Regions from separate parts of the Streptomyces sp. 184 genome, predicted to be linked through region 1. Evidence: riboswitches for the same ligand, from Rfam matches in the RefSeq annotation. Region 1 holds a riboswitch; each other region holds the start of a gene.

Region 1 (2,255 bases):
CCACGAGCCGCCGGAGGCCCGGTACGCGGTGGACAGGCCGGCGTCGATCGGGGCGGAGAACCCGCCCGCCGGAGCGGCCTCGGCGGGCTGCTCCTCCTCCTGCTGCGGCTCCTCGGCCGCCGGCTCCTCCTGCTGCGCCGCGGACGGCTCGGCCGGAGCGGCCTCCGGCTCCTCCAGGGTGACCTCTTCGCCGCCGTCGAACTCGTACTTCTGACCGGGGAAGATCAGGTCCGGGTCGTCGCCGATGACGTCCTTGTTGGCCCCGTAGATCGACTGCCAACCGCCCGCGATGCCGTGCTTGCGGGCAATGTCCCACAGGGTGTCGCCGGAGACGACGGTGTAGGTGCCCGCCTTCTCGTACTTCCTCTCCGGCGCCTGCGGGGCCTGCTCCTGCTGCGGGGCCTCCGCGGCCTGGGCGGGCTGCTCGGACTCGGTCTGCGCCTCGGGCTCGGCCTCCTGCTGGGCCTCCTCGCCACCGCCGGTGGAGAGGTCCGGGGCGGGGCCGCCCTGGGTGAGCCCGGCCTGTACGGAGCAGACCGGCCAGGCGCCGGGGCCCTGGGAGGCGAGCACCTTCTCGGCGATCTCGATCTGCTGCTCCTTGGTGGCCTGGTCGGCGCGCGCCGCGTACTGCGTGCCGCCGTAGCCCTCCCAGGTGCTCTGGACGAACTGGAGGCCGCCGTAGAAGCCGTTACCGGTGTTGATGCTCCAGTCGCCGCCGCTCTCGCACTGGGCGACGCGGTCCCAGGTGTCGACGGAGGCGGCCTGGGCGTGGCCGCCGGCGATCAGGGGGATGGCGACGCCGGCGCTGCCGGCGGTGATGACGAGGGCCCTGCTGCCCCGGGCTATCCGGCCCAGGCGACGGTGACGTCCGCGTGCGGACATGGACATGCTCCTCTCCGACGCCTGCGAGGTGAGCTGTCGGGTTCGAGCTGGAGATGCCCGGCCATGCGGAGCATGGCTTCACCCCAAGCCGTACCGCGCTTGCGCGCGGTCCGGCGCTTACCTGGGTCCCCCGCTCCTGCCGTGGAAGCTGAAAGTGGCTGCACGTCACCGCCGACAGGATTCGGCGTTACGGCGACGAGGTGCCCGCATCGGTGGCGCGAGCACGGCGAGCACCGTAAACACACAGCGGAAATCAGAACAAGCTGTGAACCGTCACCAAGGCCGTTCCGAGCGTCACATCGGAATCAGCGCGACAATCGCCGCATCACGCGCCGCCGCTCAATTACCCCTCCGAAGTGGAGACTTGTCGATTTCAGAGGAGTCGGACACATTGCCCCATGAGATGAGAATTCTGTGAGTGACTTATGTCACTCTGGTCACTCCGGTGTGCCCGCGGGGCCGTCGAGCTGTTCGATGGTGGCGATCGACGGGCCGCGCCGGGCGGCCACTTCGCGGGCCGCCGCCTCGGCGTCGCGCAGCACCCGCAGCGCGTTGCCCCACAGGAGCCTGGCCAGGTCTTCTTCCGACCAGCGGCGGTCCAGCAGCTCGGCGACGAGGTGCGGATAACCGGCCACGTCGGCGAGGTCGGCGGGGGTGAACGGCGTGCCGTCGAAGTCGCCCCCGATACCGATATGGTCGATTCCTGCCACTTCGCGCATATGGTCCAGATGATCCGCCACGGTCGCGGCCGTCGCCTGCGGCCGCGGGTTCGCCTCCTCGAACGCACTCCGCACACGGACCGTTTCGTCGTCCGCCCCGAACGGGTCCAGGCCCCGCGCGCTCAGGTGCTCGTCCACCTCGGCGGTCCACGACACGGCGGCCGGCAGGACGAACTTCGGCACGAACGTGGCCATCGCCACACCGCCGTTGGCCGGGAGCATTTCCAGCACATCATCAGGAATGTTGCGCGGGTGGTCACACAGGGCACGAGCGGACGAATGGGAGAAAACGACCGGTGCCTCCGTGACGCGCAGCGCGGCCCGCATCGTGGCCGGCGCCACATGGGAGAGGTCGACGAGCATCCCGACCCGGTTCATCTCGCGCACCACCTCCTCGCCGAAGGCGGTGAGCCCGCCGTGCCGCGGCTCGTCGGTGGCGGAGTCGGCCCAGTCGGTGTTGTCGTTGTGCGTGAGCGTCATGTAGCGCACGCCGAGGCGGTGCAGGGCGCGCAGGGTGGCGAGCGAGTTGGCGATGGAGTGCCCGCCCTCGGCCCCCATCAGGGAGGCGATCCGCCCGTCGACCCGGGCCGCCTCCACCTCGTCGGCGGTCACGGCGAGTGCCAGATCACCGGGATAGCGGTCGACGAGGCGCCG
Region 2 (2,255 bases), 6.3 Mb from region 1:
AACTACCGCAGGCTGGCCTCCGTCCGCCACGTCGCCGTCGCCGCGCAGCGCGCGGTGCTGCCGAACCCGCCGGCCGGCTTCGGCGCCCTGCGGGTCGCCGCGCGCTACCAGGCCGCCGACGCCGACGCCCGGATCGGCGGCGACCTCTACGCCGTGCAGGAGGGCCCGTATGGCGTGCGCTGCATCGTCGGCGACGTACGCGGCAAAGGGCTGGAGGCGGTGGAGTCCGTGGCCGTCGTCATCGGCGCCTTCCGGGAGGCGGCCGAGGAGGAGCCGGGGCTCGACGGGGTGGCGCGGCGACTGGAACGCGCGCTCCAGCGCGAGGAGACGGGGCGCAGCGGCCTCGACCGGGTGGAGGGGTTCACCACGGCGGTGCTGGCGGAGGTCGACCGCGACGGCGGCGCGCTGCGGCTGCTCAACCGCGGCCATCCGGCGCCCGTGCTGCTGGGGTCGGACGGCGCGGCGCGGATGCTCCAGCCGTACGAGCACGCGCTGCCGCTGGGCATGGGCGACCTGGGCACGTGGCCGGACGAGCTGACCGAGGTGGCGTTCCCGCCGGGGGCGTCGCTCGTCCTGTTCACCGACGGCGTGACGGAGGCGCGGAACCAGGAGGGCGTCTTCTACGACCCGCTGGAGCACCTGGACGGCCGCGTCTTCGACGGTCCGCACGAGCTGCTGGACACCCTCCTGGACGATGTCACCCGCTACACGGGCGGACGGGTCGCGGACGACATGGCGCTGTTCGCGCTCTCCCGCTCCCGTAAGCCCTCCGGACAGCCGCCGGCCGAGCCCTCGCGTGCACACGCTCCGTAGTGGAATAGCGCCCCTCCGCATAACAACTGATGCACGATCAGCTAACGACCGGACCTCACCCCGGGTAGCCGACGCGCCAACTTGTCCGTTTCCGCTGGTACATGCCCGGATCGTCCGCGGTAAAGCACAACTGAATAACGGGAACGACTTGGAATCGAACGCCGTCGTCCGCTAGCGTGCGGTAACGCAGCGCGGTCGTCACCGCCGCCGCAAGAGGCGGCACCGTGCGCCGTCGCCGAATCCCGCACGCATCACAACTTCAGTAACGCACCACCTAGGGAACCGGGGAACCACCACCTTGGGGTGAATCGGGCCAACCTCCGCCAGGAGGCGGCCCGTAGGAGACCTTCCTGCTCCGAACCCGTCAGCTAACCCGGTAGGCGAGAAGGAAGGAAAGGAGTACGCCTTCGTGGCGTCCTACAGGCCTGGGCCTGGCTACGGCCATGGCTATGACGATTACGGCTGCGACGGCTATGCGTCCGGCGGCACCGCCCCCGAGGGGTATGCGCAGACCGGTTACGCCGTCGAAGAGCCGGTCGACGAAGTCCTCCCCGAGGACGACTTTCCCTCCCGCGGCCGCCGGCGCCTCCCGAAGCAGCGCGGTGGCAGCATGGCCCGCAGCGGCGCCGTACTCGGCGTCGGCGTCTTCGCCGCCGTCGGCGCCGGCAGCATGGCCACGGCGCAGGAAAAGCCCCCGGTCGCGATATCCATGCCCGACCAGGTCGACTCCGTCACCAGCCAGATCAGCGCCCAACTCCCGGACGCGGAGAGCCTTCCGGGCGTCGGCGAGCTGATACCGACGGACGAGGAGCCCGCCTCCGACACCGTCGTCACCACGGCCCCGCTCACCCAGGTCAGCTACGCGAGCGACGCCGGCTCCGGCACCGCGACCCCGACCGCCGACTCCGGCGAGGCCCTGCGGGCGCGCATCCTTGAGCAGGCCGAGCAGCAGCAGGCGGAGGCCGACGCCTCCGCGCGCGCCGAGGCCGAGGCCGAAGCCGCCAAGCAGGCGGCCGAGGAGGCCGCCGACGCGAAGGCGGAGGAAGAGGAGCGCCAGCGCCGCCTGGAGGAGGAGCGCAAGCGCAAGGCCGAGGAGGAGGCCCGCCGGAAGGCGGAGGCCGAGCGCCTCGCCAAGCTCGCCGCCAGCTACGTCGCCCCGGTCGCCAACTACACGCTCACCTCGACGTTCGGCGAGTCCGGCGACATGTGGGCCGCCGGCCACACCGGCCAGGACTTCGCCGCCTCCACCGGCACCCCGGTCAAGGCCGTACACGGCGGCACGATCACCGAGGCCGGCTGGGCCGGCTCGTACGGCTACCGCATCGTCCTCACGCTCGATGACGGCACCGAGATCTGGTACTGCCACCTGTCCTCCATCATCCAGTCCTCCGGTGAGGTCACCACCGCCGACGTCATCGGGCGCGTAGGCGCCACGGGCAACG
Region 3 (2,255 bases), 2.1 Mb from region 1:
GCCCGGCGGACGGTCCATGTCGGGGTGCTGCTCCCCCGGCTTCCCCAGGCGCCCGCCGCCTGGCTCGCCGAGTGCGCGGCGTACGACTCCGCAGGCGCCGACGCGCTGTGGCTGGACGGCGGTCCGGACCCGGCGCACGACGTGCTCGCGCTCGCCGCCGCCCTGGCCACCGCCACGAACCGGGCGAAGCTGGTCGTCACGCTGCCCGACAGCGTCCCGCAGGCCGCGCTGCTGGCGCGGGCGCTGGCCACCGTCGCACTGCTCAGCGACCGCCGGCTGGCGCTGGCCGCCGACACCCGGCGGTGCGCGGAACTCGTCGCCGTCGCCCCGACGGTGCCCGCCTTCCGCCGTCTCGCGCCCGCCGCCCCCGGGTACGAGGAGCCGGGCGCCGGGCGCTGGACCCCGGTGGCGGCGCCCGCCGGACCGGACGCCTGGCGGGCCGTGCTGGCCGGCGCCGCGGACCGCGGGGTGCACGGTCTCGTCGTACCGGCGGGACAGCCGCTGTTGGAGGCGCTGCGCCGCGGTTCGAGTGCCGTTCGCCACACCCGCCCCAGCCGCCCCACGCGTGCGCGCGTCACCACGGAGCGTCAGACTATGCGTGGATCCTCGTGATCCTCTTGTGATCTGCCGTTCGATCTCCTAGTGTCCCAGACGTTCGCAGACGCGAGCACCGCGCTCCGGTACGCCGAGTCCTGCCCGTCGGAGCCCGGAACCGTCGTCCCCACAGCCGTTCGGGCAGGAGCGGGGGAACCACTTCTCCGTCGGCCGGAGGCACGGTGGCAAAGCGCACCGGACTCCCCGACTCGGGGTGAAGCCGCACAGCACGACGCGGCCGGGCAACTCCAGCCCGAACCCGACAGCTCACTTCGCAGGCGTCGGAGAAAGAGCGAGCCAACATGGCCGGAACCGGCACCCGGCGCGCGCCCAAGTCGCGCTCCACCCGCCGCTACGCCGCTGCCGCGGGGGTGGGCATAGCCCTCCCCGTCGCCGGCGGAATCGCGGCGACCGCCGCGCACGCCTATACGGTCGAAAAGGGCGACACACTCTCGGAGATCGCCGAGGACAACGGCTTCGGTGCCGACTGGCAGCGGCTGTACGAGGCCAACAAGGAAGCCGTCGGCGACAACCCCCACCTGATCCTCCCGGGCCAGGAGCTGGACCTGGAGGGGAAGAAGGCCGCGAGCAAGCCCACCGAAGCCGACCAGAGCGCCGCCAAGACCGAGAAGAAGCAGCAGCGCTACGTCGAGCACACCGTCGGCGCCGGCGAGACGCTGTCCAAGATCGCCGCGAAGTACGACGTGCCCGGCGGCTGGCAGCGGGTCTACGTCGACAACGAGAAGGCCATCGGCGACAACCCGGCCGCGCTGAAGGTCGGCACCGAGCTGCGCATCGACACCGAGGGCGGCAAGGTCGGCAAGGCCATCGACCCGAACGGCTCGTCGTCCGCCGCCGGTTCCGGCGGCTCCGGCGGTGCCACCGAGGCGCAGCAGGCGAGCGTCCCGACCAGCGAGTCCGGCATCCAGGCCGCGGCCCGGGAGATCGTGCCCGCGGACCAGTTCACCTGCTTCAGCAACATCGTGGAGCGGGAGAGCGGCTGGGACCACACCGCGACCAACCCCAGCTCCGGCGCGTACGGCCTGATGCAGGCGCTGCCGGGCGACAAGATGGCCTCGGCCGGCGCCGACTGGCGCACCAACCCGGTCACCCAGCTCAAGTGGGGCCTGGACTACATGAACGACCGCTACGGCAGCCCGTGCAGCGCGTGGGAGTTCTGGCAGGCCAACAACTGGTACTGACGCTCCACCAGGTACCGACGCAGGGGCCCCGGGCCCGCGGGAGTCCCCTGCCGCCCCGTCGCACGGATCCGTCCGCGCGGCGGGGCGCGCCTGTCGTACGGGCTACGCCCCCGCCGCCTGCTCCTCCGGTGCGCCCTCTGCTGCGCGCCGGGACTCCTGTGCCGGCGCCGGCCGTGCGGACAGCTCCGCCAGGTCCCGCGCCGCCTGCGCGAGGAGCGTGCGCATCGCGGACTCCGCCGCGTCCGGGTCCCCGGCCCGTATCGCCTCCAGCACGGCGCGGTGCCCCGGCACCGGGTCCTGCGGATGGTGCCCGGGGCCGTGCACCAGGCGGTCGCGGGCGGCCAGTCCGCTGGCGATGACCAGATCCATGCGCTCCAGCAGCTCGTTGTGCGAGGCGGCCAGCAGGGCGCGGTGGAACGCGAGGTCCGCCGCGACGGCCTCGGCCGCCCCGTCCCGCGC

What was found. Region 1 has a riboswitch for cyclic di-AMP ahead of QBL21_RS29535 (transglycosylase family protein). Riboswitches for the same ligand answer to the same signal wherever they lie in the genome.
Region 2: another riboswitch for cyclic di-AMP. It lies ahead of QBL21_RS02690 (M23 family metallopeptidase); the one in region 1 lies ahead of QBL21_RS29535 (transglycosylase family protein).
Region 3: another riboswitch for cyclic di-AMP. It lies ahead of QBL21_RS20555 (LysM peptidoglycan-binding domain-containing protein); the one in region 1 lies ahead of QBL21_RS29535 (transglycosylase family protein).

What each region holds. Positions count from the first base shown of each region.
Region 1 is NZ_CP123230.1:6,976,007-6,978,261, forward strand. It holds gene QBL21_RS29535 (transglycosylase family protein) at 1-882, opposite strand, end outside; cyclic di-AMP (ydaO/yuaA leader) riboswitch at 886-1,079, opposite strand; gene QBL21_RS29540 (dipeptidase) at 1,320-2,255, opposite strand, start outside.
Region 2 is NZ_CP123230.1:636,843-639,097, forward strand. It holds gene QBL21_RS02685 (PP2C family protein-serine/threonine phosphatase) at 1-813, shown strand, start outside; cyclic di-AMP (ydaO/yuaA leader) riboswitch at 1,037-1,211, shown strand; gene QBL21_RS02690 (M23 family metallopeptidase) at 1,223-2,255, shown strand, end outside.
Region 3 is NZ_CP123230.1:4,902,675-4,904,929, forward strand. It holds gene QBL21_RS20550 (hypothetical protein) at 1-612, shown strand, start outside; cyclic di-AMP (ydaO/yuaA leader) riboswitch at 716-890, shown strand; gene QBL21_RS20555 (LysM peptidoglycan-binding domain-containing protein) at 897-1,796, shown strand; gene QBL21_RS20560 (FadR/GntR family transcriptional regulator) at 1,899-2,255, opposite strand, start outside.